DNA from 2 places in the Priestia sp. SIMBA_032 genome. Region 1 is predicted to be linked to the other one. Evidence: riboswitches for the same ligand, from Rfam matches in the RefSeq annotation. Region 1 holds a riboswitch; the other holds the start of a gene.
The links. A riboswitch is a leader RNA that binds a small molecule or an ion and turns the genes downstream of it on or off. The one in region 1 is predicted to bind FMN.
Positions count from the first base shown of each region.

Region 2: another riboswitch for FMN. It lies ahead of SB717_RS08630 (ECF transporter S component); the one in region 1 lies ahead of ribE (riboflavin synthase).

Region 1 covers NZ_JAWRXD010000001.1:526,643-536,819, reverse strand. The annotation lists gene SB717_RS02700 (YkvI family membrane protein) at 1-990, shown strand, start outside; FMN riboswitch at 1,098-1,248, shown strand; gene ribE (riboflavin synthase) at 1,527-2,186, shown strand; gene SB717_RS02690 (bifunctional 3,4-dihydroxy-2-butanone-4-phosphate synthase/GTP cyclohydrolase II) at 2,203-3,396, shown strand; gene ribH (6,7-dimethyl-8-ribityllumazine synthase) at 3,488-3,958, shown strand; gene SB717_RS02680 (hypothetical protein) at 4,315-5,187, shown strand; gene glcT (glucose PTS transporter transcription antiterminator GlcT) at 5,319-6,167, shown strand; gene ptsG (glucose-specific PTS transporter subunit IIBC) at 6,439-8,493, shown strand; gene SB717_RS02665 (phosphocarrier protein HPr) at 8,512-8,778, shown strand; gene ptsP (phosphoenolpyruvate--protein phosphotransferase) at 8,778-10,177, shown strand, end outside.
Region 2 covers NZ_JAWRXD010000002.1:508,892-528,932, forward strand. The annotation lists gene SB717_RS08585 (spore maturation protein) at 1-402, shown strand, start outside; gene SB717_RS08590 (pseudouridine synthase) at 489-1,214, shown strand; gene resA (thiol-disulfide oxidoreductase ResA) at 1,413-1,934, shown strand; gene resB (cytochrome c biogenesis protein ResB) at 1,947-3,569, shown strand; gene ccsB (c-type cytochrome biogenesis protein CcsB) at 3,581-4,759, shown strand; gene SB717_RS08610 (response regulator transcription factor) at 5,109-5,825, shown strand; gene SB717_RS08615 (ATP-binding protein) at 5,825-7,597, shown strand; gene SB717_RS08620 (peptidoglycan DD-metalloendopeptidase family protein) at 7,769-8,458, shown strand; gene serA (phosphoglycerate dehydrogenase) at 8,491-10,065, opposite strand; FMN riboswitch at 10,364-10,506, shown strand; gene SB717_RS08630 (ECF transporter S component) at 10,661-11,236, shown strand; gene SB717_RS08635 (ferredoxin) at 11,318-11,566, opposite strand; gene SB717_RS08640 (YpbB family protein) at 11,824-12,873, shown strand; gene SB717_RS08645 (RecQ family ATP-dependent DNA helicase) at 12,897-14,414, shown strand; gene SB717_RS08650 (CPBP family intramembrane glutamic endopeptidase) at 14,414-15,019, shown strand; gene SB717_RS08655 (DUF2663 family protein) at 15,108-15,563, shown strand; gene SB717_RS08660 (hypothetical protein) at 15,618-15,992, shown strand; gene SB717_RS08665 (metallophosphoesterase) at 16,013-16,780, shown strand; gene SB717_RS08670 (MerR family transcriptional regulator) at 16,888-17,799, shown strand; gene SB717_RS08675 (genetic competence negative regulator) at 17,927-18,529, shown strand; gene SB717_RS08680 (Glu/Leu/Phe/Val family dehydrogenase) at 18,887-20,041, shown strand, end outside.

The sequences.
Region 1 (10,177 bases):
GGCACCGTTGTAGGAGCCGGTTTTGCAACAGGCAAGGAAATCGTTCAATTTTTTACACAGTACGGGGAACTTGGAATGGTTGGAATTTTGGTCAGCGGCTTGTTTTTTATTTGGCTAGGTTCGAAAATGATGCTGCTTTCGCACGCAATTGGGGCTTCTTCTTATCAGCAGCTTAATACATATTTATTTGGTGATGTGCTTGGAAAAGCGGTAAACGGTGTAATGATTGTCATTTTATTTGGAGTAACTTCAGTCATGCTAGCGAGTACGGGGGCAATAGGAAAAGAACAGTTTGGGCTGTGGCCTCCTGTTGGGATGATTTTTACAATTGTTTTAACTTATATATTTATCGCAAGAGGAATTAACGGTATTTTAATGGTTAATTCTCTTGTTGTCCCGATGATGCTTTCATTTGCTTTTATCATCTTTGTGCCAAATATCAGCTATTTCTCACTGATTCAAACGAAGCCGGATTTAACGCTTGTCACACAGTGGAAGTGGGCGGTTAGTCCCTTTTTATACATTTCCCTAAATCTAGCTTTGGCTCAAGCCGTTTTGGTTCCATTAGGAAGCTCCGTGAAAGATAGGAGCGTGATTAAAAAAGGGGCCGTAATAGGAGGATGCGTACTTACGTTTATGCTTGTTTCTACTCATCTTGCCCTTTCCAATTTGCCTTATTCATTTCAACTTGATATTCCGATGAGTGCCGTTGTTAAAAATATCTCAGCGTGGGTGAATGTTTTATTTACGGTAGTTGTGTTAGGTGAGATTTTTACTACATTGATTGGAAATGTATTTGGAATCGCTAAGCAGCTTCAGTCATTTCTTCCCCTGAATGACAAACAAGCTTTTGCGTTTATTATCTTGGCTTGCTTTATTATTGGGCAATTCGGATATGCCCAGCTTCTTGGGTTTCTGTATCCGATATTTGGCTATATTGGACTAGCTTTTGTATGGATGCTATGTATTAAAAAAGAAAAAATAAGCTAAAAGCCGGGTTTTAAAGAACAGATGTGAAAAAACGAAGTTAAATGATGTGACAAGTCGATTTTACTTTGCTATAATGTAAAACAAATAAGACTCTAGCAGTCGAATATATTATCCTTCGGGGTCGGGTGTAAGTCCCAACCGGCGGTGATAAAGCTTATGCTTTTAAGCCCGTGACCCGTTTTCATACGATGTATGTTAGCGGTGGATCTAGTTAAAATCTAGAGCCGACAGTAAAAGTCTGGATGGGAGAAGGATCAGGAAGCACAGTTGTTTTTTTGTGTTGTATTAATAAGGGAGAGGTTTGCCTTTTTTAAAGTTACCCTTGTTTTTGTACACAAAACATAACTGTTTATTTCGTATACAATTAGCGGAATTTTGCATAGATAAAACTGATTCAGCTCAGCCGACCCCTTGGACATTTGTTCAAGGGGCTTTTTTATTTTCAGTGGTTGGGGGAAAGATAAATATGAAAAAAAAGCAGCTGCTATTTCAAAACGGCATAAGAAGTTGGAATAGCGCCAAAGCAGGTGAAGAAAATGTTCACAGGTATTATTGAAGAAATTGGAAAAATAAAACGTATTCAAAAGGCTACAGAAGCAATTGTTCTTACGATTGATGCGAAGACCGTGTTAGAAGATGTGAACTTAGGGGACAGTATTTCAGTTAACGGCGTTTGTTTAACCGTAACGGCTTACTCTCAAAATGAATTTACGGTCGACGTCATGCCCGAGACGATTAAAGCAAGTACCCTTCAGCTTCTAACCGTTGGATCACGTGTTAACTTAGAACGGGCGATGGCTGCAAATGGACGGTTTGGAGGGCATTTTGTTAGCGGACACGTTGATGGAATTGGAACCATTGTAAGCAAAACACGTAAAGGAAATGCCTTTTACTATGAAATTCAAGTTGACCCTCGACTTCGTGAATTTATGATGTTAAAAGGATCTGTTTCCGTAGACGGAACAAGTCTTACTATCTTTGATGTCAGCAACCAATCCTTTACTATTTCTCTTATTCCTCATACGGTGCTTCACACGGTCGTAGGAGACAAACAGCGAGGAGACAAGGTGAATATTGAATGCGATATGTTAGCTAAATATATGCATCAGATGATGGCTAACAAGTCAACTCCTGGCGCCTCGAATCGGTCAGGTAATATGAAGGATTTATTGCAGCAGCATGGTTTTACAAATTAACAGTGAGGTGAAAGAGATGTTTCATAAAGTAGAAGAAGCCATTGAAGAGTTGAAAAAGGGAAAAGTGGTTATTGTATGCGATGATGAAGATCGAGAAAATGAAGGAGATTTTATTGCATTAGCTGAAAAAACGACGCCTGAGGTTATTAACTTTATGGCTACTCATGGAAGAGGATTAATTTGTACACCTGTTAATGAAGAAATTGCGCATAAATTGAATCTTCACCCGATGGTAGCGAACAATACGGATGTACATGGAACAGCATTTACAGTAAGTATTGATCATATTTCAAGTACAACAGGTATCAGTGCATACGAACGCTCTGCTACCGTTATGGCTCTTGTAAATGAAGAGACGGTAGCAAGTGATTTTCAACGCCCAGGACATATTTTCCCATTGATTGCAAAAGACGGGGGCGTTCTGCAGCGTGCGGGTCATACAGAGGCTGCTGTTGATTTAGCCGTGTTAGCAGGAGGGAAACCTGCGGGTGTTATTTGTGAAATCATGAATGAAGATGGAACAATGGCACGCGTACCGGACTTAACAAAGATTGCAGAGCAATTCGATTTAAAAATGATCACAATAAAAGATTTGATTGCCTACCGTCGCAAACATGACCAGCTGATTAGCCGAGAAGTAGAAGTGAGCTTACCTACGGCATTTGGTGATTTTAAGGCTGTAGGATATACAAATAAACTTGATAATAAAGAACATGTGGCTCTTATCAAAGGTGATATTGATCATAATAGCCCCGTTCTCGTTCGCGTTCACTCCGAGTGTTTGACTGGAGATGTGTTTGGCTCTGAGCGCTGTGACTGCGGTCCTCAGCTTCACGCGGCTCTTACGCAAATTGAAGAAGAAGGACGCGGCATTCTGCTGTATATGCGTCAAGAGGGCAGAGGCATTGGCTTATTAAATAAGCTAAGAGCATATAAGCTGCAGGAAGAAGGATACGATACCGTAGAAGCGAATGAAAAGCTCGGGTTTGCTGCGGATTTACGAGAGTATGGAATCGGTGCTCAAATCTTAAAAGACCTTGGAGTCAAACAAATGAAGCTTTTAACGAACAATCCTCGTAAAATTACTGGGCTAAAAGGCTACGACCTTGAAGTGGTCGAGCGAGTGCCTCTTCAAATGCCGGCAGTGGATGCCAATAAAAAATACTTAGATACAAAAGCTAAAAAATTAGGTCATTTATTACATTTATAAGTTTACACTTTTTTTCGTTATAACAAATGAAGCTAATACATGAAAAGAAATGTAAATAACTATATATTACTACTAGCAGGAGGAACAAGAAATGAATCATTTATATGAAGGAAATTTAGTTGGCACAGGATTAAAAATTGGAATCGTGGTAGGTCGTTTTAATGAATTTATTACAGGCCGTTTACTTAGTGGAGCAGAAGATGCGCTCAAACGTCACGGCGTAGCTGATGAAGATGTAGACGTGGCTTGGGTGCCGGGCGCTTATGAAATTCCCTTAATCGCCAAAAAATTAGCTGAATCTAAAAAATATGATGCAGTTATTACGCTAGGAACCGTTATTCGAGGAGCTACTCCACACTTTGATTTTGTATGTAATGAAGTAGCAAAAGGCGTTGCATCTCAAAGCTTACAAACAGGCGTGCCAATTATCTTTGGCGTATTAACAACTGAAACAATTGAGCAAGCAATTGAACGTGCAGGAACAAAAGCAGGAAATAAAGGATGGGAAGCTGCAGCATCAGCTATCGAAATGGCTAACCTTTCAAAAATGATTGAAGGATAATCAAGATCATTCCAGTTTTTATAAGCTGAAGAGTTAAAAGAGGCTGAAACAAAATTATGGTAGTTAAAAGAAGATCCGAACGATTCATCGTTCGGATTTTTTCATGGTTAGGGTTACAACGTAGGTTTCCTGTATGCAGGCTTCTGACTGTTGATTGGAGAGCAAGGCGAAGACTTGCACAGAAATCAACTGCAGTGCAGCAAGCGATTCATACTATCTCATGTATCCCGTTTGTTCGCCTTTAGATTGGATTGATGTAGTATGTCTCAATCTCTTTTGAATAGAAGCTAGCCATGTATAATTTGGCTAAAACGTCTTACTCTAAATAATAATTAGGTCGTAAAAGGGAGACGTCTATGCCTCATTATACTGCTTTTTTTGCATTGATTATTATCAGCACAGTCGTTTTGCTTACAGTATTCATACGTAAAAAGGATAAAAAGCTAGTCGTTTTGCTTTTTTTTATCATTGGAATGGCTTATGTACTAGAGTATGTCGTATTTGTGCTGTTTGAAAGTTACGAGTACGATCCTGATTTTATGACCAATGAATATTTTGATAATTTGTTTGGGTCCTTAACTTCTCAAACGTTTGCTTTTCCAATAATGGCTATGGTGGTAGCTGCTTATCAATTAAAATTTCGCTATATTTTATTTATTTCGGCTATGTTTATGGGGATTGAAGAATTATTTTTACACTGGGATATTTATACACATCACTGGTGGAAAACAATTTATACAGGCGTTTTAATGACTATAGGCTTTAGTATTTCAAAGATTTGGTATGTATGGCTAACAGAACGGTATATGACATTTGTGCATTACGCTACATTTTTTCTCGGAATGCTCGCCATTACTTCTACTATTATGTTTCTGCTGTTAGCATATTTTCATAATAATTGGTTTTATACCGGATGGTTTGCGTCGGCTACTCATGATTCCGTAAATGCAACAATGATTTATGTTTGTATTGTTACGATTCTCCTCGTCTGGAGTGTAGTCAAAGAATTTTTTATTGGAGCTGGAATGATTATAGCAGGGCTGCGTATAGTAGATATTTGGCTGATTCACTATGGGGTTTTGCTGGTATCTATTACCACTTCACTTGTTCTTTTTACGCTTTTACAAGCGGGTATATTCATTCTGAGCGTTATGCTTCAACATTTTATTATGAAAAATTGTTATGGGAAGAGTAAAAAAGACGTTGCGTTTCCAGCGAAGAACTACTAAGATAATACGTAACTCAAATAGTTTAGTTCAATAATATTTGAAATAAAGAAAAATGAATTGACGGTTATGCGTATTATTTGTAAGATAGGAAAGCAAATAATAGAAAGCCGAAACAGGGGAGTGAAGGATTCGTGAAAGAGTCCTTTTTTGTAGAAAAGGTACTTAATAATAATGTATTAATTGCTAAACACCTTACCTATGATGAAGTTGTGCTAATTGGGAAAGGAATAGGGTTCAACAAGAAAAAAGGCGATGAAATCGATGCAAAAGCTGTGGAAAAAATGTTTTTGTTAAAGAGTGAAGAAGAGCAAGAACAGTACAAGCAGCTTTTAGCTCAGGTGGATGAAGACGTGATTGAAATGATGAATGATATTGTAATGCATATTCAAAAACGCGTTAATATTCCTTTGAATGAGCATATACACATTTCATTGACAGATCATATCGCCTTTGCAATAAAACGTTTTCAGCAGGGGATGGGCCTCAAAAATCCATTTTTACTGGAAACAAAAGCCTTATATCCAGAGGAATATACGATCGCATCTGAAGTGGTAGAGATCATTAGTCGTAAAATAGGCGTCCAGCTTCCGGTAGGAGAGATTGGTTTTATCGCGCTTCATATCCATAGTGCGCTGACTGAAAAAAACCTGCTGGAAGTGAATCAAGACTCGCAGCTTATTCAAACGATTATTAATGTGATTGAAGAATCGCTTCATCTGCAGGTAGACAAAGAATCTGTACACTATATGAGATTGATTCGTCATTTGCATTTTGCGATTGATCGAGTAAAAACAGGAGAAAAAATAGAAGAGCCAAAAAAAATTGCTTTGCTATTGAAAGAAGAATATCCCCTGTGTTACAATGTGTCTTGGAAAGTGATAAAAGTAATGCAGCAAGCGTTACATTTACCTGTGTATGAAGCAGAAGCAGTTTACTTAACGATGCATCTGCAGCGACTTATAACAAAAACGGATTTATAAAATCATTTCAATACGTGTTACTGATACGATCAGGCATGAGTGAGAAATGAAGCGATGTGTAATTGGATGAGTGTATCCATTTATCGTTTCTTTTTCCTCATGCCTTTTTTTGTTGTAAGAAAGCGCAATCATTTAAAACTTAGGCTTCAGGACACCAGGACATGTAATAAGTTTTCTAGTTAAAGAAAGCGTTTTATGAAAGCGCGTTAATGATTCACGTATCAAATAAATAGCTTGTTGCACACTAAATATATAAAAGGAGGTAAGCGCCATGTTTAAAAAACTTTTTGGAGTATTACAAAAAGTCGGAAAAGCGCTTATGTTACCGGTTGCGATTTTACCGGCAGCAGGGATTTTACTTGGAGTAGGGACAGCGCTTCAAAACCCTACATTGTTGGATGCAGTACCAGCACTTGGTGCAGACTGGGTTCAATTGGTTTCAAATGTTCTGTCGCAGGCGGGTCAAATTGTATTTGATAACTTATCGCTATTGTTTGCCGTTGGTGTTGCCGTTGGTTTAGCTGGTGGTGACGGTGTAGCAGGTATTGCTGCAATCGTAGGCTACTTAATTATGAACAAAACGATGAGCACAATCTTAGTTGCTACAGGACAACTAGATCCTGACAAAATGGGTGCCAATCCAGCTTACACTAGCATCTTAGGAATTCCTACGTTAGCTACGGGTGTATTCGGGGGTATCATAGTAGGTATTTTAGCTTCATCCATGTATAATCGTTATTTCAATATTGAATTACCATCTTATTTAGGGTTCTTTGCAGGAAAACGATTTGTACCAATCATTACTGGGGTATTTTCAATTGTTTTAGGTGTTATTATGATTTTCATTTGGCCGCCAATTCAAAGCGGATTAAATGCTTTCTCTACTAACATGATTGATGCAAACCCAACTTTATCAGCGTTTGTATTTGGATTGATTGAACGTTCATTAATTCCATTTGGACTTCATCACATCTTCTACTCTCCGTTCTGGTTTGAGTTTGGTGATTATGTCAATAAAGCAGGTCAACATATTCACGGTGACCAAAAGATTTTCTTTGCTCAATTAGCAGATGGCGTGCCTTTAACAGCAGGAACATTCCAAGTTGGTAAATTCCCGTTCATGATGTTCGGATTGCCAGCAGCCGCTCTTGCAATTTATCACGAAGCTCGTCCTGAAAACAAAAAATATGTAGCTGGTATCATGGGTTCAGCTGCTTTAACATCTTTCTTAACGGGTATTACAGAGCCGCTTGAGTTCTCGTTCTTATTCGTAGCACCAGTACTATTTGCAATCCACGCAGTATTTGCAGGTTTGTCGTTTATGGTTATGCAATTATTAAATGTTAAAATCGGCATGACATTCTCAGGTGGGGTTATCGATTACGTTCTATTTGGAGTTATGCAAAACCGCACAGCATGGTGGCTAGTTATTCCGGTAGGTTTAGTTCTAGCAGTTATCTACTACTTCGGTTTCCGCTTTGCAATCCGTAAATTTAACTTAAAAACACCGGGTCGTGAAGATAAAGAAGAGGGAGAAGAAGATGTAAAAGTAGAAGCAGCAGAGCTTCCGACAAATATTTTGGCTGCACTTGGCGGTAAAGAAAACATTACACATTTAGATGCTTGTATTACGCGTTTACGTGTTTCAGTAGATGATGTGGGTAACGTTGATAAAAACCGTTTGAAAAAACTTGGAGCAGCTGGTGTTCTTGAAGTTGGTAACAATATTCAAGCTATTTTCGGTCCGAAATCTGACACGATAAAAGGTCAAATTCAAGACATTATGAATGGAAAAACGCCGGTTGTCACAAAAGAAGAGACAAAAACAATTGAAAAACCTGTTGCAACATCTGAAGTAGGAAGCGATAATGGTAATGATATTGTTTCACCGATTGAGGGAGAATTGGTACCTTTATCGGAAGTACCAGATCAGGTATTTTCACAAAAATTAATGGGTGATGGTTTTGCGATTATTCCGAAAACAGGCACAGTAGTTGCGCCAGTGGACGGAAAAATAGTAAACTTATTCCCGACGAAACATGCTTTAGGTATTGAATCAACGACTGGACGTGAAATTTTAATTCACGTTGGTATTGATACAGTTAACTTAAAAGGCGAAGGTTTTGAAGCTTTAGTTGCCCAAGGCGATGAAGTGAAAAAAGGACAGCCTCTATTGAAAATTGATTTAGACTTTGTAAAAGAAAATGCGCCATCGACGATTACGCCGATCATTTTCACGAATTTACAAGCTGATGAAAAAATTGATATCTTAAAGCAGGGCCAAGTTTCTCAACAAGAAGCAAATATTATTAACATTTCAAAGTAAAAAGGAGATTGATTTAACATGGCACAAAAAACATTTACAGTAACAGCAGACTCAGGAATTCACGCACGTCCAGCAACAACTTTAGTACAAGCAGCAAGCAAATTTGATTCTGATATCAACTTAGAATTCAACGGTAAAACTGTAAACTTAAAATCAATCATGGGCGTTATGTCTTTAGGTATTCAAAAAGGCGCTACAATCACTATCTCTGCAGAAGGTTCTGACGAAGCAGATGCACTTGCTGCTCTTGAAGATACAATGAGCAAAGAAGGATTAGGCGAATAATGACAAAGGAAATTCAAGGCATTGCCGCTTCTAGCGGCATTGCTATTGCTAAAGCATTTCGTTTAGAAAATCCAGAATTAACCGTTGAAAAAAAATCAGTAACCGAAGTTGAAGCAGAAGTAGCACGTCTAGAAGCTGCGCTAGAAAAATCAAAATCAGAACTTGAAATTATTAGAGAGCATGCTCGTAAAGAACTTGGAGATGACAAAGCAGAAATCTTTGAAGCTCACTTATTAGTTCTAAGCGACCCTGAACTTATTAATCCAATTAAAGATAAAATTACGAATGAAAATGTAAACGCTGAACATGCACTTGATGAAGTAGCGGCAATGTTTATTAATATGTTTGAGTCAATGGATAATGAATATATGAAAGAACGTGCTGCTGATATCCGCGACGTAACAAAGCGTGTATTAGCTCATCTTTTAGGTGTAAACGTTTCAAATCCAAGCTTAATCTCAGAGGAAGTTGTCATTATCGCAGAAGATTTAACCCCGTCTGATACAGCACAGTTAAATCGTAAGTTCGTAAAAGGATTTACAACAGATATTGGCGGACGTACTTCTCACTCAGCAATTATGGCGCGTTCAATGGAGATCCCAGCTGTTGTAGGTACAAAAACAGTTATGGAAGACATTCAAAACGGCGTATTAGTAATTGTTGATGGTTTAGATGGCGAAGTTATCGTTGATCCAAGCGAAGAAACAGTAAAAGCTTACGAGAAAAAAGCAGCTGAGTATGCAGAACAAAAAGCTGAATGGGCTAAGCTTGTAAATGAAAAAACGGTTTCAGCTGATGATCATCATGTTGAACTTGCTGCTAACATTGGTACACCGGAAGATGTAAAAGGCGTATTAGAAAACGGCGGCGAAGGCGTTGGCCTTTATCGTACAGAATTCTTATACATGGGCCGCGAAGAGCTTCCGACGGAAGAAGAGCAGTTTACTTCTTATAAAACAGTTCTTGAACGTATGGAAGGCAAACCAGTGGTTGTTCGTACTCTTGACATTGGTGGAGATAAAGAGCTTCCTTATTTAAATCTACCAAAAGAAATGAACCCATTCTTAGGTTTCCGTGCCATTCGCTTATGTCTAGAGATGCAAGACATGTTCCGTACACAGCTTCGTGCGCTTCTACGTGCAAGCGTATACGGTAATCTGAAAATTATGTTTCCGATGATTGCTACTGTTGATGAGTTCCGTCAAGCAAAAGCTATTCTTTTAGAAGAAAAAGCAAAACTTCAACAAGAAGGCGTACAAGTTTCGGAAGACATCGAAGTAGGGATGATGGTAGAGATTCCTTCTTCAGCGGTAATCGCAGATTTATTTGCTAAAGAAGTAGATTTCTTCTCTATCGGAACAAACGATTTAATTCAATACACGCTTGCTGCTGACCGCAT
Region 2 (20,041 bases), on a different contig from region 1:
GCTTTTTCCATCATTCCTTACTTAGTCGGCATGTTAGTGAGCATCTCTATTTTTCGAGCTTCAGGAGCCCTTGATTTTTTCTTATCTGTTTTAAAACCTATGCTGCAAGCAGTTGGCGTTCCGGCAGAAATTGTACCTTTAGCTCTTATTAAACCGATATCTGGAACGGCTGCCCTTGGTATCACGACGGATCTAATTTCTACATACGGACCTGATTCTTTTATCGGTCGTTTGGCATCGACCATGCAGGGAAGTACAGATACCACGTTTTATATTTTAACGGTTTATTTCGGAGCGGTAGGCATTAAAAAAATGGGAGATGCGCTGAAAGTTGGTTTACTGGCAGATTTGGTAGGGATTATTGCATCAGTTGTCATCGTAATCCTTGTATTTGGCCGGTAAGAAATCGAAAATTCTACCTCTGTGTAGCAAATAGACTTGTGTATTACTTCGTAAACAAGTAAGATGTTACAAGAGGTGAAGTGTTAATGGAACGATTACAAAAAGTGATTGCTCACGCAGGTGTAGCATCAAGACGTAAAGCTGAAGAATTAATCGGCCAAGGCCGAGTGAAAGTAAATGGAAAAGTTGTAAAAGAATTGGGCACGAAAGTAGGTCCTAACGATAAAATTGAAGTAGACGAAGTGCCGGTAGAAAGCGAAGCACCCGTTTATTTTATGCTATACAAACCAAGAGGCGTGATTTCAGCTGCTAACGACGACAAAGGAAGAAAAACAGTCGTTGATTTCTTTCCACATGTAGAAGAAAGAATTTATCCCATTGGACGTCTGGACTATGATACGTCGGGTCTACTTCTTTTAACAAATGACGGTGAATTTGCCAATCAGCTAATGCACCCGAAATTTGAAGTGGACAAAGTGTATGTGGCTAAAATTAAAGGAATTCCAAGTCGTGAAAAAATCAGACAGCTGCAGCGCGGAGTGATGCTTGAAGACGGAAAAACAGCACCAGCTCGTGCAAAAGTTCTTTCCATTGATAAAGGCAAGCAGACGGCGATCGTAGAACTGACGATTCACGAAGGGAAAAATCGTCAAGTACGTCGCATGTTCGATGCAATCGGACATTCTGTATTAAAGTTAAAACGTGAGCGCTACGGACCTTTAGACTTACGCGGATTAAATGCAGGAGAAGCACGCGAGCTTACAGCTCATGAAGTCAAACAATTATATTCAATGTCTCAAACAGGTAAGTAATTTTCACTTACCTGTTTTTTTTATGAAAAATGTCGTGAATTAGAAAATCAAGCAAGGTTTTTCGAAAAAATGTCGAACTTGTAGAATGAGAGGAAGACTTCACAGAAACGTCGAAATATTATCGGAAAGCCACTACCAAAAAAATGATATAATGGTAGAAAAAAAGCGTATTGAAAGCGGTTAAAAGGAGTTCGTGCCATGAAAAAAAAGCGCTTGATTATTCGAACAGTTATATTAGCAATTTTACTGTGCGCGGTTGGATATACCCTTTATGCTCAATTTTTTGCTGATAAACAAAAGGTAGCGGTAGGAGATGAGGCACCTGACTTTATATTAAGAGATATTAATGGAGAAACTCATCAGCTATCAGATTACAAAGGTAAAGGAGTTTTTTTGAATTTTTGGGGAACATGGTGCAAGCCCTGTAAACAAGAGATGCCGGCTATGGAAAAGCAGTATGCAGCATATAAAAAGCAAGGCGTTGAAATTTTAGCTGTTAACGTTGCAGAAACGAATATAGCAGTAGAGCAATTTGCTAAACAATACGGGCTATCGTTTCCAATTTTGATGGATAAAGATTCACAAGTTTTGGGTGCGTACGGGATAGATCCTCTTCCGACTACATTTTTAATTGATAAAAACGGAAAGATTGTAGACAGCTTTATTGGCGGGTTGGAAGAATCTAAAATAAAAGAAGATATGGAAGAAATTAAACCATAGGGAGTGTTGACAATGAAACACGTGAAATGTGAGTGTGGACACGTTAACCCGCATGGTACGATTTTGTGTGAAGCCTGTGGTAAACCAATTGCAGAAGAAACAACTGAAAAATTAGTAGATATGCGTTATGAAGGAAGCGCAAGGCGATCGCAAACGTACAATAAAACAGTTATCGATAAAGTATGGAATTTTTTCTCTTCTGTAAAGGTAGGCATTTGGATCATTATTGTGACGCTTGTTGCGTCTGCAGTCGGAACCATTTATCCTCAAGAAGCTTACATACCTCCTAATGTGACAGCCGATGAGTATTATCAAAAGGAATATGGATGGACAGGAGAGCTTTATTATAAGTTAGGTTTTCATCATTTATATGAATCTTGGTGGTACTTGCTTTTAATTGCTGCTTTAGGGATGTCGTTAGTCATTTGCAGTTTAGATCGAGTAGTACCTTTGTACCGAGCTCTAAAAAAGCAGAGTGTAACAAAACATCCAAACTTCTTAAAAAGGCAGCGTTTATATAGCACTTCGTCATCGTGGACGGATCAAGATTATGAACATGTAAAAAGCATGCTTAAAAAAAGAAGATACTCTATTCGCGAAGAAAACGGCAATCTGCTGGCTGAAAAAGGACGCTTCTCAAGATGGGGTCCATACGTTAATCATATCGGTCTCATTATCTTTTTACTAGGTGCTATGCTTAGATTTGTACCAGGTATGTATATAGATGAAGTTCTTTGGATCCGTGAAGGTGAAACAAAAGTTATTCCTGGGACGAACGGAGAGTATTTTTTGAAAAACCATCGTTTTACTGTTGAAACGTATGATAAAGATAGTGAAAGTGCCGTGTTTCAAGAAGCAATTGATCGTGCAGGGAATAATAAAGTAGCCAAAAAATATGAAGCGGATGTTAGTCTGTATAAGCGCGAAGGAAAGCGTATACCGGGAGCAGACCCAAAGCTAAAGAAAATAAAAGATTCAGAGATTCGTGTGAATCAGCCGCTTAAGTTTGAAGGATATGCCATGTACCAAGTGGACTTCAAGTTAAATGAGTTTAGCTCTATGTCTTTCCATTTAACAGATAAAAATGCAAATAGAAACGTTGGTTCACTTACAGTAGATTTACATAATCCAAAAGAAACATATGATTTAAAAAACGGATATAAAGTCAAGCTCATGAGTTACTTTCCGGACTTTTTCTTTGATGATGAAGGAAATCCAAATACAAAGACAAGAGTGCCTAACAACCCGGCTTTTGTATTTAAAATGATTACGCCTCAGCATAAAAAAGGCGAAGTTGCTTTTGTTGGAATTAGAGAGAACTTGGAGCCGCTAGGAAATAACGATTATAAAATGACCTTTGCTGGTGTGGAAACGAAAAATGTAACGGGATTAACCGTTCGCAGAGACTATACGCTTTGGTTTTTAGGGATGGGCGGAGCCATCTTTATGATTGGTGTGATTCAAGGGATGTATTGGAATCATCGTCGCATGTGGATTCAGAAAGTCAATAATGAGATATGGTTGGCCGCACATACAAATAAAAACTGGTATGGTCTTAAAAAAGAATTAAATGGTTTATTAGAATCAACATCCCTTACACAGCTGAAGGACCAAAATGATAAAGAAACAAAATAGGAGGAAAAAGCATGGATTACGCGAGTATAAGTAGTAATTTACTGTATGTGGCGTTTATTGCTTATTTAGTTGCAACCTTTTTTTTCGGTGGAGCTATTCGAGATAAGCGAGCAGCTCAAAAGAAAACAAAGTGGGCAACGTTTGGAATTGCGGTTACCATCATCGGCTTTATTGCACAGATTGGCTACTTTATTACAAGATGGATTGCATCAGGCCACGCTCCTGTTAGTAATTTATTTGAATTTACGACGTTTTTTGGCATGATGCTTGTTGGCGCATTTATTGTTATTTACTTTATTTATCGTCTTAGCATGCTTGGACTTTTTGCCTTGCCGGTCGCTCTTTTAATCATTGCTTATGCAAGTATGTTTCCAACTGAAATTACGCCGCTGATACCGGCTCTCCAAACGAATTGGCTGCATATTCACGTTACAACCGCAGCTACGGGTGAAGCCGTGCTTTCCATTAGCTTTGTTGCAGGATTGATTTATTTAATCAAAACAATTGACCAATCCAGGCGAAACAAAAAAGCATTTTGGCTGGAATTCATCCTGTATACGCTTATTAGTACGCTTGGGTTTGTAGCGGTGACGCTGGCTTTTAATGCGGCTCACTACGAGTCATCATTTAATTGGGTTAATAAAAGTGGAGAACAAGAGCAAGTCGTATATCATATGGTTCCGCTAGTGGGGCCGCATCAAAGTGAGTGGACAGCCGGGAACGATATACAGCCGCTTATTGATATGCCGGCTATTATCAATGCTAAAAAATTAAATACGGTTATTTGGTCGTTAGGCGGCGGATTTGTCTTATATTGGCTGATTCGTTTCATTTTACGGAAGCGAATTGGAGCTGCGCTGCAGCCGCTTGTGAAGCAGGTAAACAGCGACTTGCTTGATGAAGTAAGCTACAGAGCAGTGGCAATTGGATTTCCTATTTTTACACTAGGAGCACTTATTTTTGCTATGATTTGGGCTCAGATGGCCTGGACGCGCTTTTGGGGGTGGGACCCCAAAGAGGTGTGGGCGCTGATCACCTTTTTATTTTACGCTGCTTTTCTTCATCTTCGGCTGTCTAAAGGGTGGCACGGTGAAAAATCAGCTTGGCTGGCAGTTGGCGGGTTTGCCATCATTATGTTCAACTTAGTGGCTGTGAACCTAATTATTGCAGGTTTACATTCATATGCGTAACCTTTAAAAATAGAATAGGGGCTTAAACAAAGATATTTTAGTTGAAGGAAGATCCGAACGAATGAGATTCTTGATGGAGAATCTCATTCGTTCGGATTTTTTCATTGAGAGGGTGAACGCAAGGTTCGTGTATGTAGGTGCCTATAGCCGTGGAACAAGCGACCCCTACTAGCTTCTCTATTTTATTTATTCAGCTGTAGATTGCATGGATTTCGTTGCGTCTCAGCCTCTTTTTGGTAAAAAAAGCTGTTTTTCATAAAGGTGTTCACGAATTGTCACATTGTTTGGGTATCATAAGTAGAACTCGCCGGTTTTTTTTTGTACACTAAGACTAGGAGGTTGAAAATACATGCAAAACGAACAAAGGTTACTGCTAGTAGACGATGAAGATCGCATTAGACGATTGTTAAAAATGTACTTAGAAAAAGAAGGATACATCATTGAAGAAGCAGCCGATGGGCATGAAGCAATCGAAAAAGCGTTACACATAGATTATGATTTGATTGTATTAGATTTAATGATGCCCGGCATAGATGGTATTGAGGTTTGTAAACAAATTCGAGAGAAAAAAGCAACTCCTATTATCATGCTTACAGCTAAAGGGGAAGAAGTAAACAGAGTCCAAGGGTTTGAAGTAGGTACAGATGATTATATCGTTAAGCCGTTTAGCCCAAGAGAAGTGGTTCTTCGCGTAAAAGCACTGCTTCGACGTTCTTCTCAAGCAACGTTTATCCAACCAGAAACGAGCGTGAAAAATCTTATTGTCTTTGATCACTTAACGATTGATAATGATGCACATCGCGTTACAGCAGACGGAAAAGAAGTTAACTTAACTCCAAAAGAATATGAATTATTATGCTACCTTGCAAAAACGCCAGATAAAGTATATGACAGAGAACAGCTGCTGCGTGAAGTATGGCATTATGATTTCTTTGGAGATCTTCGTACAGTAGATACGCACGTCAAGCGTTTGCGTGAAAAGTTAAATCGCGTATCGTCACAAGCGGCGAAAATGATCGTAACCGTTTGGGGAGTAGGGTATAAGTTTGAGGTTGAAAATAACTGATGTTTTGGAGAAGTGTAGTTGGTAAACTATGGTTTACTATCCTATTGCTCGTCACGCTTGTTTTATTTATTTTGACCATTTTACTGCTTCAGTTTTTTGAAAATTATCATGTTGTAGATGCAGAAAACCGTTTAACTAAAACGGCTGCTAAAATCTCTACCATTGTGCAGGAAACGGACGATGAAAAACTAGGACTATCCATTGCTCGTGAACTTGCAGACCAAGCAAGTGTAGTTATTGTTCAAGATAAAGATTTCTATTGGCATTCCACACATCCTGATAAAGAAAATAAGAAAGCTATTTCGGCCATCGTTAAACAAAACGATCAGTTAAATCAAGTGGTTGAAAAAGGTAAAGTAATACGGGAAAAAATGTACATGACCACAAAGAAAGACACGAGCGATGAGCCTTTAATGTTTGTTGTCGGTGTACCTTTAATGAAAGATAACAAACCAACAGGCGGCGTTTATTTGTATCAATCTCTTTCTGAAATTGAAGAACCCGCTCAATATACGACTAAGTTCATCTTATTGGCTGCAGGTATTGCTATTATTTTAACTACTATCTTTGCTTTTTTCTTATCCACTCGAATTACAGCGCCTCTTAGAAAAATGAGACAGGCGGCATTTGAAGTAACAAAAGGCAACTTTGATACAAAAGTACCTATTTTAACTCACGATGAAATTGGAGAGTTAGCGATTGCCTTTAATCAAATGGGCAGGCAGTTAAAGTTTAACCTCAATGCGCTCAATCAGGAAAAAGAACAGCTTTCAAGTATTTTAAGCAGTATGGCAGACGGTGTTATTACGTTTAGTAGGGACGGATCGATTTTAATTACCAACCCCCCAGCGGAGCATTTTCTTCAGACTTGGTATTACGAGCAGGATGTCAACAATCAGCAGGTGCCTGAACTTCCAGCAAACGTCGTCCATTTGTTTCAAACGGTAGTAGAGACTGAAACGGAGCGAAGTGCAGAGTTAAAAATTCAAGGGAAAACGTGGGTCATTTTAATGTCACCGCTTTATAATCAAACGAAAATTCGCGGTGCTGTAGCTGTACTACGGGATATGTCTGAAGAGCGTAAACTTGATAAATCGAGAAAAGATTTTATTGCAAACGTGTCTCATGAATTACGTACACCTATTTCTATGCTTCAAGGTTATAGTGAAGCTATTATTGATGATATTGCAAGTACGGATGAAGAAAAGAAAGAAATTGCACAGGTGATTTATGATGAATCACTTCGTATGGGCCGGCTTGTAAATGAGCTTTTAGATTTAGCGCGAATGGAAGCGGGACATGTGCAGCTTCACTTAGAATCTGTAGCAATGGTTGAATTTACAGAACGTGTTTTGCGCAAGTTTCAAGGGTTAGCTAAAGAAAAACATATTAAACTGTCTCTTAATGGAAAAATAGAAGATGAATTTGAAGCGATGATTGATTCAGACCGAATGGAACAAGTGCTGACAAACTTAATTGATAATGCCATTCGTCATACGGATGACTACGGAGAAGTAAAGCTGCATCTTGATAAAAGTCAATCCGAAATCCATTTTTCTGTTCAAGATACAGGAGCAGGCATTCCAAAAGAAGATCTTCCATTTGTATTTGAGCGATTTTATAAAGCGGATAAAGCCAGAACGAGAGGAAAGTCAGGAACTGGTCTTGGGCTTGCGATCGCTAAAAATATCGTGGAGGCTCATCAAGGGATCATTGCGGTTGAAAGTGAATTAAATGAAGGAACAACTTTCTTTATCAAACTGCCAAAGTAAACACATGCTAACTAACAGTTTTTCTTCGGCTGAAATAATAAGAATAGCAAAGAGATGTGATTCAGTGGAGAATCACATCTCTTTATTTTTTCTATAAACAAGTCTAAAAGAGAAGGAATTGGCATATAGTATGTTTTGTGTGCAATGATCTACATAGGAGGTTCTTTCTTCATGATTGATGTGTTAAGAAGAATATTGGTTGTATTAGTGATGGGGTTGTGTATAGGTCTTTTATTTTGGGGCGGACAAATGGTAAAGGCAGAAGAGAAGCAGTGGGAGTGGCCAGTTGAAGGAGTCTTAACTGATATATTTGGTTCTCGTCACGCCAAACACTTTGGAATTGATATAGCAGCACCTGTTGGTACACAGGTGTATGCTGTTGCAAAAGGAGTGGTGAGCCGCTCTTATTATTCAAATACATACGGACAAGTTGTTTTTATCAAACAAACGAATGGGTACGAAACGGTGTACGCTCATCTAGATGAACGTTTTGTAACGGAAGGAAATTCTGTAGCAGCAGGTCAAAACATTGGACGAGTTGGCAATACAGGGCGATCTTCAGGTGCTCATTTGCATTTTGAAGTTCATCAAGGAATTTGGAATCCGGGTAAAACCAATGCAGTGAACCCACTTGCGAAATTGGACAAGCAAAAGCTATCCGCATACGTAAAAAGCGATTTAGCTGCGACGGTTTTTCAACAGTTGCATTCCGCTCCCGATAACTGTATTCTTATACATCAAGGAGATACATTGTCTGAACTTGCGGCCAAATATGAAGTCGATGTGGAGCAGCTAAGAAAGTGGAATCATTTAGAGAACACCGCTTTAAATGCAGGACAAGTGTTAAAAATAAGTCCATAAAAAAAGAGCCGCTAAGGCTCTTTTTTTCAAGGTCACAATTCAATACGCTGTATGGTCACAATCTCGCTTGTTTGTTTTAATGAAGTGATGACAGAATCATCTAAAAGTTTATCGAATGTGAGCATCATAATGGCTTCTCCGCCCTTTTGCTTACGGCCCACTTGCATGGTAGCAATGTTAATACGTAAATCTCCAAGTACTTTCCCTACATTTCCAATAACTCCGGGCTGATCACTGTGACGGATATAAAGAAGATGTCCTTCTGGATAAAAATCAATATCAAACGAATCAATATTAACAATTCGAGGTCCATATCCTGCTATATAGGTTCCCGTAATGGTAAATGTACGCTGTTCGCCTGTTACTGTAACGTCAATTATATTAGAATATCCTTGCGTATCTTCCGATGTTTTTTCACCAAATGTAATTCCTCGTTCTTTGGCAATCATAGAAGCATTGACTTCATTAACAGGTGAGTCAATACGATGGGTTAAAAAGCCTGATAACAAGCTCCGTGTAATATAGGTGGTTTCTAAGTCCGTCACTGTACCTCCGTAGGAGATAGAGATATGCTGAACAGGTTCTCGCATGCATTGAGATAAAATAGCTCCCATTTGTTTGGTAAGGCTCGTAAACGGCTGAATTTTTTCAAAAACTTCTTTAGAAAGCGTTGGTAAATTGATGGATGAACTTACAGGATTACCTTCTAGAAAACGCAGAACGTCATGTGCCACGTCTTCAGCAACGTTAAGCTGGGCTTCTTTTGTAGAAGCGCCTAAATGAGGAGTTGTAATAACTTGATCAAAATGTAACAAAGGATTATCCAGCGGCGGCTCAACTTCAAATACGTCAATAGCTGCACCTTGAACATGGCCAATTTCTAAATAATGAACTAAGGCTTTTTCATCAATGATCCCGCCGCGTGCGCAGTTTAATAAAAACACGCCCTTCTTTGTTTTGGCTAACGTGTCATGATTGAGCAATCCCTTGGTTTCTTTCGTAAGCGGAGTATGCACCGTAATAACATCTGCTGCTGCTAGTAATTCGTCCAAGGATAATAGTTCTACGCCTAGCTTTTCAGCTCGGGAAGAGGTTAAAAAAGGATCGTAAACGTGAACGCTCATATTGAAGGCTTTTGCGCGTTTGGCAAGCTCTGAGCCAATTCGTCCAAATCCGATAATGCCCAGGTGTTTGCGATTAAGCTCTGTTCCAACAAATGCTGAGCGATTCCATTCGCGCGCTTTAACTGACGCATTCCCTTGGGGAATATGCCGAAACAAGCTAGCCATCATAGCAAATGTATGTTCCGCCGTTGAAATGGTATTTCCGTTCGGCGCGTTAATAACAACAACCCCTCGTTTGGTTGAGGCTTCAATATCAATATTATCGACACCTACTCCAGCGCGGGCAACAATTTTTAAATTTGGCATTTTTGCCAGCAAATCTTCTGTAACCGTCGTAGCACTCCGTACTAAAAGCGCATCGTACGTATGCAAATCATTCTCAACTTCTTCAACTTTTTTTCGCGTAAGATTCACATGAGGAGCTTCGAGTAGTGGAGCAAGACCTTCGTTGCTAATTGAATCAGCTACTAATACATTATACATGACGTGAACATCTCCCTTGGATTTTACTATCATCAAATATTTGATAATTTACCATGTTAAAAAAATTCTGTCAATTATATTTTTCGAACTTTACAATTAGTTATCAAATACGCGATTATAAACGTAAAATTGAAACTATAAATATGTCATAATACTGTTGGTTATGCACTTATTTCTTTATTTTACATATAAAACAGTAATGAAGTTTATAAAAGACATCAATTTAATAGGAATTAAAAAACTTCTTTATTTACTTTTAATTCGAGATAACATATAATAAATTCATAATTAAATATTGGTCTATCTTCGGGGCAGGGTGAAATTCCCGACCGGCGGTAAAAAACAAATTGTTTTGAGCCCGCGAGCTTATATGTCATACATACGAGCAGATTTGGTGAAATTCCAAAGCCGACAGTACAGTCTGGATGGGAGAAGGTGGAGGTTCAGCGTTCAAAACCTAATGTGATGAACGTTTATTAAATATGCCTGCCATGCCTCCTCTCAACGAATCATTTGTTGGGAGGTTTTTGTGTGGGGATATGAAGTTGAACCTTTCTTCTTTGAAGAGTGGATCACAAAGAAGGAGAGAGGCAAGATGCAACAAAGTAAGAAAACTCAAAAGCTGGTTATACTAGGAATGTTAAGTAGTATTGCTTATATTTTAATGATGATTAATTTTCCGATTCCTGGATTACCTCCGTTTTTAACAATTGATTTTAGTGAAATTCCTGCACTCGTAGCAGCACTTGTATTTGGACCTATGGCTGCTGTTATAGTAGAAGGAATAAAAAATTTATTGAATTATTTAATTCAAGGAAGTGCCACAGGGGTTCCGGTTGGTCAAGTGGCGAACTTTGTAGCTGGTTTACTGTTCGTTCTTCCTGTATCATACATGTTCCGCCGATTTAAAACAGCTAAAGGTGTAACGATAGGTTTGGTTACGGGGACGGTTGTAATGACGGTACTCATGGCTGTCTTAAATTATTATGTCTTTTTACCGGCGTATACAATCTTCTTACAATCGCCAGAAATGTCTAGTGAACAAGCACGTCAATATATCGTTGCAGGTATTTTGCCGTTTAACTTAATAAAAGGAGCAGCAACAGGGGTTATTTTTGTCTTATTGTTTTCAAAAATGAAGCAATGGATCACGCGCCGCGTTGCCGTTTAATTCAATCGCTCTCACGGTGAGAGCGATTTTTATATATAAAAAAACCTGCAGTATGCACTATACTACAGGTTTGTTCAATACTTATTCGAATTTATTAGCATCGCCTTCGAATTTTTCATCCGCTACGCGAATTGAATCCGTAGGGCAGCCTTCCATTGCATCCATCATATCATCTTCTAGATCTTCTGGAATTTCTACTACACCTTGGTTATCATCTAATGTTACGAATGCAATACCTTCATCATCATAATCATAAATGTCTGGTGCTGCTGCTCCGCAAGCGCCGCATGCGATGCAAGTATCTTTATCAACAATTGTATATTTTGGCATAACAAGACCTCCTGTAAAGTGTTCGAAAATTTCTCATTATATAATCTCTTCGCGAATCAAGAGTGAAATTTCTCCTTATTCATTGTAAAATGATTTATAAAACTTTTCAATAGAAAAGTCACTGAGAATGCTTATCAAATCAAGGTTTCTTCACTTATTCAAACGTTTTGATACATAAAGGAAAGAGCTAAAAAGCCTTTATCTCACATGCTGTTGGTCACTTTTGGTACAATGAATGAGAAAGGAAGTTGACACCTTTGAATTATATTCAAGTTAGCATTTTATTTTGTATAAAACAGTTAAAAGGTGAGCGAACCGCCTATGGTATTTATCATTTATTAACAGGTAAAAAGTCAGCTCAAACGATTCAAGACGGAAAAATTTTTGGAGTCTCTTTTCTTTTCCAGTCATTTGTTTACTTAGATAAACGGTCTTTTGAAACCTGCGTTGCATATTTAAAAGAACAGCAGTATATTGAAGAAACTGAAAATCAAAAGTATGTGATGACAGATAAGGGACGAGCACGCCTTGAAGATGAACTGACGGCTCGGCCCTTTCATCCAGCTTTAGACGGATGGAAATTCGCAAGCAGTACTCAATTATTTTTAGCAAGAATCACTTTGTTCATTCAGACCTTATCAAACCTACAGTATTTTCAAAAAGGGTTTTTACCCATTTCAAAAAACCCTGAGGTCATTCAATGGGTCAAAACGTATATTATGTCTCAAAAGCAAACGCGTCAAGAGTTAGCCACCGGGCTATTCAAAGAACTCCGAACGTGCTTGAAAGGTTGTACGGAACTAGATGCGTCTCTTTTTGTTTTGCAACTGACTGGGTACCAAAGAGTAGGCTTTACAAAAAATCAGTTAGCATATCAATATGAACTCGATGAGCATTATGTTCATATTCAACTTTTAGGGGTTATTCATCATATCATTGAAAAAGTGAGTAAAAATAATGAAAGCTTTCATGTACTTTCTTCTTTTTTACATGATCTATATTTAGAATTGCCTTTGACGAGCTCGACGTTAAAAACGTATAGCTGGCTTCAAAAAGGAAAGACACTTGAAGAAATTGCTTATATAAGGCGTTTAAAAGAAAGTACAATTGAAGATCATATTGCAGAATTAGCTCTGTTTGTTCCAACTTTTTCAATCGATGCATACGTATCGCCTAAGCAGCAGGAAGAAATTATCTCGGCTTTTGAAGGTTTGCGTACAAATAAATTAAAGATGATAAAGGAAGAAGTAAAAGACGACGTTACCTATTTTCAGATTCGTCTCGTATTAGCAAAGCATTTTACCTGATACTAAAAAAAGTGGTGTTTGATGTGAAGATAGAACAACTTCTACAGAAACAATTTGGCTATAGCCAATTTCGACTAGGACAAAAAGAGATTATTCAAGACATTTTAACAGGTCATAATGTGTTAGCGGTTCTTCCTACAGGAACAGGAAAATCATTGTGCTATCAGCTCCCAGCTTATTTGTTGAACCGACCGGTGCTGATTGTATCTCCTTTAATTTCACTGATGGAAGATCAAGTTCAACAACTAAAGGCAAGCGGAGAAAAGCGAGTTATTGCCTTAAATAGCTTCCTACAACAAGAAGAAAAACGACGGGCGCTAAAAGATTTAGCTTTTTATCGTTTTATTTATGCATCTCCTGAAATTTTGCAAAATGCTGTTGTAGTAGAAGCATTAAAGCAGGCAAAGGTAGGCCTTTTCGTTGTGGACGAGGCGCACTGTATTTCTCAGTGGGGACATGATTTCCGTTTGGATTATCTTCAGTTAGGAGATATATGGAAGGAACTTGGAAGTCCGCTATGTCTGGCATTAACGGGAACTGCGACTAAGGAAGTAGTGGAAGATATTAAGCGCTACTTATCGCTACCTGTGGTCAACGAGCACATCTATTCCATGAATCGAAGTAATATTGCGATGAAAGTTGATTTTGCTGCAAGTATTGAAGAGAAAAAAGAGAAGCTGCTGATGTACGTTAGTGAACTGCAAAGTCCGGGAATTATTTATTGTTCCAGCCGATCTTGGACAGAAGCATTAACACAGCTTCTAAAGGAAAATGGGATACAGCGAGTGCAGTATTACCATGGGGGAATGGAACCGAATGAAAGAATGCTTGTTCAACAGCAATTTTTAGAAAATCAGCTTGATATCATTTGCTGCACAAGTGCATTTGGAATGGGGGTTAACAAATCGAATGTCCGCTTTGTTATTCATTTTCATGCACCTACGCAGCTAGAAGCATACGTACAGGAAATTGGAAGAAGTGGACGCGATCAGCAAAACAGTATTGCGATTTTGCTTTATGCTGAAGGAGACGATGATTTTGCTCATTCTTTACTTGAAATTGAGCTTCCTTCTTCAGATACCATCTTATACTGCTTGTCGTATTTACGAAACCATGATCAGGCCATTCCTTTAAAACAAGTAGAGTCTCATTTTCTTTATACGGTGGGTATTCAAGAAACACATTGGCGATTTATTCGTTATTATTTGCACAGAGAAAATGTAGTAAAAAATGAACATGTTGAACCCTGGAAAATTCCTGGATCGCTGCATGAAACGATTGTTGCAGCTGTAAATAAACGTCTTCGGAACAAACATGACAAGTACCGTGCCATGAAGGGGTTTATTGAGACAAAAGAATGCCGTCGGCAGGTGCTCCTTGGCTATTTCAATGAGCTGGGAAAATCAGAGCTTCAGAATTGTTGCGATTGCTGCGGATTGGATTTAGAAGCCTATAAAAAAACAAATGGTGAGCAAGAGCAATGGACATTTCAAGGCTGGGAATTAGAATTAGCTCGTTTGCTTCGTCAAGGAGAGATATAATGGCAAAATCACAGCAAGAGCTTATTTCATCCATGACGGATGCAGAGCTGGTTAAAAATTTATATGTAACGCAGCTGCTCATCTGCTTTATTGCTTTAGGCATCGGTTTTTTTACATTTGATTCGTGGCGTTCCTTTTTACATTTTTTTGAGCTGGATTGGGCTTCTATTTTATTGTACGGGGGAGGCACAGCTCTCTTGGTGGTAGGAGGAGATATGCTTCTAATGAAATATGTACCTGAACATTTATATGACGACGGAGGGATCAATGAACGTTTATTTGCTAATCGTTCTGTTCCTCATCTAGCCTTTATTTGCCTAATTGTTGCATGTTCAGAAGAAATATTATTTCGAGGGGTTATACAAGTTCAGTTTGGCCTTTTTTGGGCGAGTATCGTATTTGCACTCGTTCACATTCGATATTTGAAAAAATGGTTTCTTTTTATTTCGGTTGTGGTTTTAAGCTTTTTAATAGGGCTACTGTTTTGGTGGACTAAAAATTTGTATGTCACGATTTTCACTCATTTTCTCATTGATTTTTTATTAGGCCTGCAGATACGAAAGTCAAAAGGGAAATCTGTGCAGCCAGAAGAACTAATGCAGTAAAGGTCAAGGAAACAGCCATTATTTTCAGTGTTATCCACATAATCTTTTATATTCACTCATATGTTGTACTAGCATACGAGGGGGTGGAATGTTGGGAAACAAGTTGATAGACTTTGAAAGCGATGAAACACTTCAATATATATTAGCGAGCGTTATCAAAAGAAAAGAAACGGTTAATAAGCTGAAAGCTAAAGAGAAAAAATGGAAGCTTTTGTTTTTAGCCAGTGTAACGGCTGTCATTAGCTACTTTTTTTTCATATTTCAAAGCGGTTTTTTTACGACTTTTAGCGAATTTTTCTCATTTTTGTTAGGCAACATAGGGCATTTGATGTTTCTATTGCTTACCGTCTCCCTTTATTTTTATACTGTACAGCTGCAGAAAAAAAGCGAGAAAGCAGAAAAGACTTTTCAAGATTTGCGCTGTGAGATTATTAAAAGAAGCAAAGAGCTATGGGCGACACCTGAAACATGGGAGCACCGAAAAGAAACGTTCCGCTGGATGCAGTCCACCTATGGAATTAATTTATATCATGAAAACAAATAGAATCGCATGAAAAAGCCTCTTTTTACATAGAAGTTTAGTGAAGGGGGTTTTTTTGTGAGAGATTGGTTTAACTTGCTGGCTGCGTGGTTATGCAGTTATTATATCAGCAGTTTAACGGCTGCAGGCTCAAAAGCCTCGTTAACCTATTTACTTATTCAAATGATTTTACATCCGTTAGATGTGTTTGGTATTATAATCTTATTTTTCACGGCTCTTTTTTGTCTGTCGGCGGCAGTTCGTAAAGTGTTTCTGCAAAGTCGGTTGTTTCTAAAAGGCTATAAGGTAAAATGGCATGAATATCTTGTTTCATGTCTATGTGTGATAGGGATTTTATCGTTAAGTACAATTGCGCTTTATCAAGTAGTAGGTTTGTTAACAATTGCGACAATTTATGCCCTTTCTTCTTTAACAGAAACACACCGTGTATAAAATGAAAAGAAGGAGAACATATGGTTATTTTTTTAATTATTTTAGCGTTAGGCATAGGCCTGCTGATTTTTATGTTTTCAGAAGCCCATCGTACATATGTAGAAGAAAGAACGATTCATTTATCAACATTTCCCGAAAATCAGCAGCCTTTACGCCTGTTTTTTATATCGGATATACATAAGCGAACAGTTTCGTCGAAGCTGTTAAAAAAAATACCTGATGAAGTAGATTTTGTGATCATAGGCGGTGACTTACTAGAAGGAGGAGTACCTTTATTGCGTGCTCGTCAAAATATTCAAAAGCTTAAAACGCTTGGACCGGTCTATTTTGTATGGGGAAATAATGATTACGAAGTAAGTCAAATGCAATTGAAACAGATGCTTAAGGATGAAGGAGTCATTGCCCTTAAAAACGAGCGTGTCATTGCAGTTTCTAAACATGGTACTACATGCAATTTTGCGGGAGTAGATGATTTATCAGAAGGTGAAATGAATCTAAAGAGAGCTGTTGCTTCCATTGAACCTGAACAGCTTACCATTCTTCTAAGCCACAATCCTGACGTTATCTATTATGTAGATGAGGAATCAAAAGTAGATTTAATTTTGAGCGGACATACACACGGAGGACAGATACGCTTATTTAATTTTGGTATGTATGAATTAGGAGGGCTGAAAGAGAAAAGACAGATTCCTCTTTTTATCAGTAACGGATATGGTACAACCTCCCTGCCTCTCCGTTTACAAGCTAGAGCACAAACGCATTATATCACTTTAAAAAGGAAAGAATAGCCTTGAACAAACTCTTTACATAGCATATACAAATTTTACACACAGGATAACTTATCCTATAATTCAATTAATAGAAACAGTTCACGAAGAGTAGTTGGAGGTTACGTATGGCTCACGAAGGGAAGTATAATATTAAAGCCATCTCAAATATGGTCGGGATCCAGCCGGGAACTTTGCGTGCATGGGAACGACGTTATCAAATTTTAAATCCTGTCCGCAATGAATCGGGGCATCGGTTATATACAGAGGAAGATTTGCGGAAATTAAAATGGCTCACGGAAAAAGTGAGCGGAGGTTTTACCATTAGTCAAGCGGTTTCGTTATTAGAAACGGAAAGTAGTACAGTAGGAACGTTTGAAGAAGAAGGAGAAGTAGATTCCCCTCAAAAAATTAGGGATGAGCTGTTAACAATGCTTTTATCTTTTGAAGAAGGAAAAGCACAGGATTTAATTAATCATGCTTTTAGTCTGTATTCGGTAGAAAAAGTGGTTATTGATATTTTGGGTTCTCTACTCGTGACGGTTGGAGATATGTGGGAAAAAGGGCAAATTACAAGTGCTCATGAGCATTATACGACTCAAGTATTAAAAACGCGTATCAGCATGATTTTTTATTCGCTGCCTTCAAATGGCTTATTGCCTAAAGCGATTGCTGTATGCGGGCCTAATGAGACACATGAAGTAGGACTCCTAGTCTTTACGCTATTTTTACGCCGTAAAGGGTTTGAGGTTATTTATTTAGGAAGCAGCATTGAAGATAAAGATGTTGAGTTAATTGTTAAAGAAGTAGACCCAACGTTTTTATTTATGTCATGCACAATGATGGAAAATGCCGAGAAAACACTAAATTTGACGAACCAAATGATAAAGAAATTCCCGCATCTTAAAGTAGGATTAGGCGGTTATGTATTTGATGGTTTAGATAGCAAAAGAAAAGGCCAGGCCCAGCCGTTTATTTTAGGAAATACAAAAGAAGAGTGGAACAGCTGGCTAACAAAAAAATTAGCAGAAATTGATTGAGAATAGCTTGTCTTTCCTGCCATAAACCTGTAAACTCGTAAGTAAACATCACGAACCGTTTTCCAAAAAATACATATACTGCATTATCGAACCATGTGGTTATGAGTGCAAGCGGGGAGGGACGCTAATGAGGCTTGAACGATTAAACTATAATAAGCTAAAAGTTTTTTTGACCTACGATGATTTAACAGAAAGAGGGTTAACAAAAGAAGATCTATGGACAGATACATTCAAAGTAAAACAGCTCTTTCGTGAGATGATAGAGCAAGCTTCTCAAGAACTGAACTTTGAACCTACAAATTCTCTTTCGGTAGAAGTTTTTTCACTTCAAGCACAGGGAATGGTTGTATTTGTGACAAAGCAGTATGAAGAAGAAACCAGCTACGGTGAGTTCGATGAAGACGAGTTCGAGGACTTCATTGAAATGCAGGTCATGCTAGATGAAAGCGAAGACATGTTTTTTGAGTTTGATTCATTTGAAGATGTCATTCAGCTGACCAAACGCATGTCAAACTTTTACGATACGGATAGCGTGCTCTATTCATTCGAAAAACGTTTTTACATGCTGTTGGATTATCACATGCTGTCACCAGCTGAAGTTGGGAATATGATTGCGGTTTTGGCGGAGTATGGAAATCCCTCTACAATTACAAAGCACCGCGTAAATGAATATGGAAAAATATTAGTAGAAAAGAGAGCTCTGGAGTATATTAACTCTGTCTTTTCTTAACTGTTTAATTGAAATAATTACACCCGTGAAGGATAAAGCACTTTTATTAAAATAAGAGTGGCTGCACTTTCAGCTTGTACAAAGTTGTTGAAAGTGCTCTTTATCACCGGGTGTTTTTTATTTTTTTAAGACGATTAACGCATACTAGAAAAGAGGCAGACTTAAAACATTGTAGCATACCTTGTAAAGTTATTGGAAGCGTTTTCTTGGAAGAACACAAAAAATACTAAAAGTTCGATATTTTCCTTTGCAATGTAAAACTAAGGGTGTATACTATGTCATGAAAGAAGCACCATTCAATTAAAAACGAATAATTTTCGATACATTTTAGGAGGTTTACAGATGGTAGCCGACAAGATGCAAGACAGTAAAAATAGTCAAGAAGAGAAGCATGATGTTTTAAAATCTACACAAACAGTGATACATAAAGCGTTAGAAAAACTAGGCTATCCTGATGAAGTGTATGAACTATTAAAAGAGCCATTACGAATGATGACAGTAAAAATTCCTGTTCGTATGGATGACGGATCAGTTAAGATTTTTACAGGTCACCGAGCGCAGCATAACGATGCAGTTGGTCCTACGAAAGGTGGAATTCGTTTTCACCCTAACGTAACTGAAAAAGAAGTAAAAGCTCTATCTATATGGATGAGTTTGAAATGTGGAATCGTTGACCTTCCTTATGGTGGAGGAAAAGGTGGAATTGTGTGTGATCCTCGAAATATGTCTTTTGGAGAATTAGAACGTTTAAGCCGCGGATATGTTCGTGCGATTAGCCAAATTGTTGGACCAACAAAGGATATTCCAGCGCCGGATGTGTTTACAAATTCACAAATTATGGCTTGGATGATGGATGAATACAGCCGGATTGATGAATTTAACTCACCTGGCTTTATTACTGGAAAGCCCCTTGTCTTAGGTGGTTCGCACGGCCGTGAAACAGCGACTGCAAAAGGAGTAACTATTTGTATTCGTGAAGCAGCGAAAAAACGAGGCATTGAATTACAAGGTGCACGGGTAGTAGTGCAAGGGTTTGGAAATGCAGGAAGCTTTTTAGCTAAGTTCATGCACGACGCTGGAGCTAAAATTGTAGGGATATCTGATGCATACGGAGCGCTGCACGATCCTAATGGTTTAGACATTGATTATTTATTAGATCGACGCGATAGCTTTGGTACAGTAACGAAATTATTCAATAATACAATCAGCAACAAAGAGCTGCTTGAACTTGACTGTGACATCCTAGTTCCAGCTGCGATTGAAAATCAAATTACAGAAGAAAACGCCCATAACATTCAAGCGAGTATTGTGGTAGAAGCAGCAAATGGACCAACAACTCTTGAAGCAACGCGCATCTTGTCAGAGAGAGGGATTTTATTAGTTCCAGACGTTTTGGCAAGTGCGGGCGGTGTAACAGTCTCTTATTTTGAGTGGGTGCAAAATAACCAAGGTTATTATTGGACGGAAGAAGAAGTAGAAGAAAAGCTTGAAAAAGTAATGGTTAAATCATTT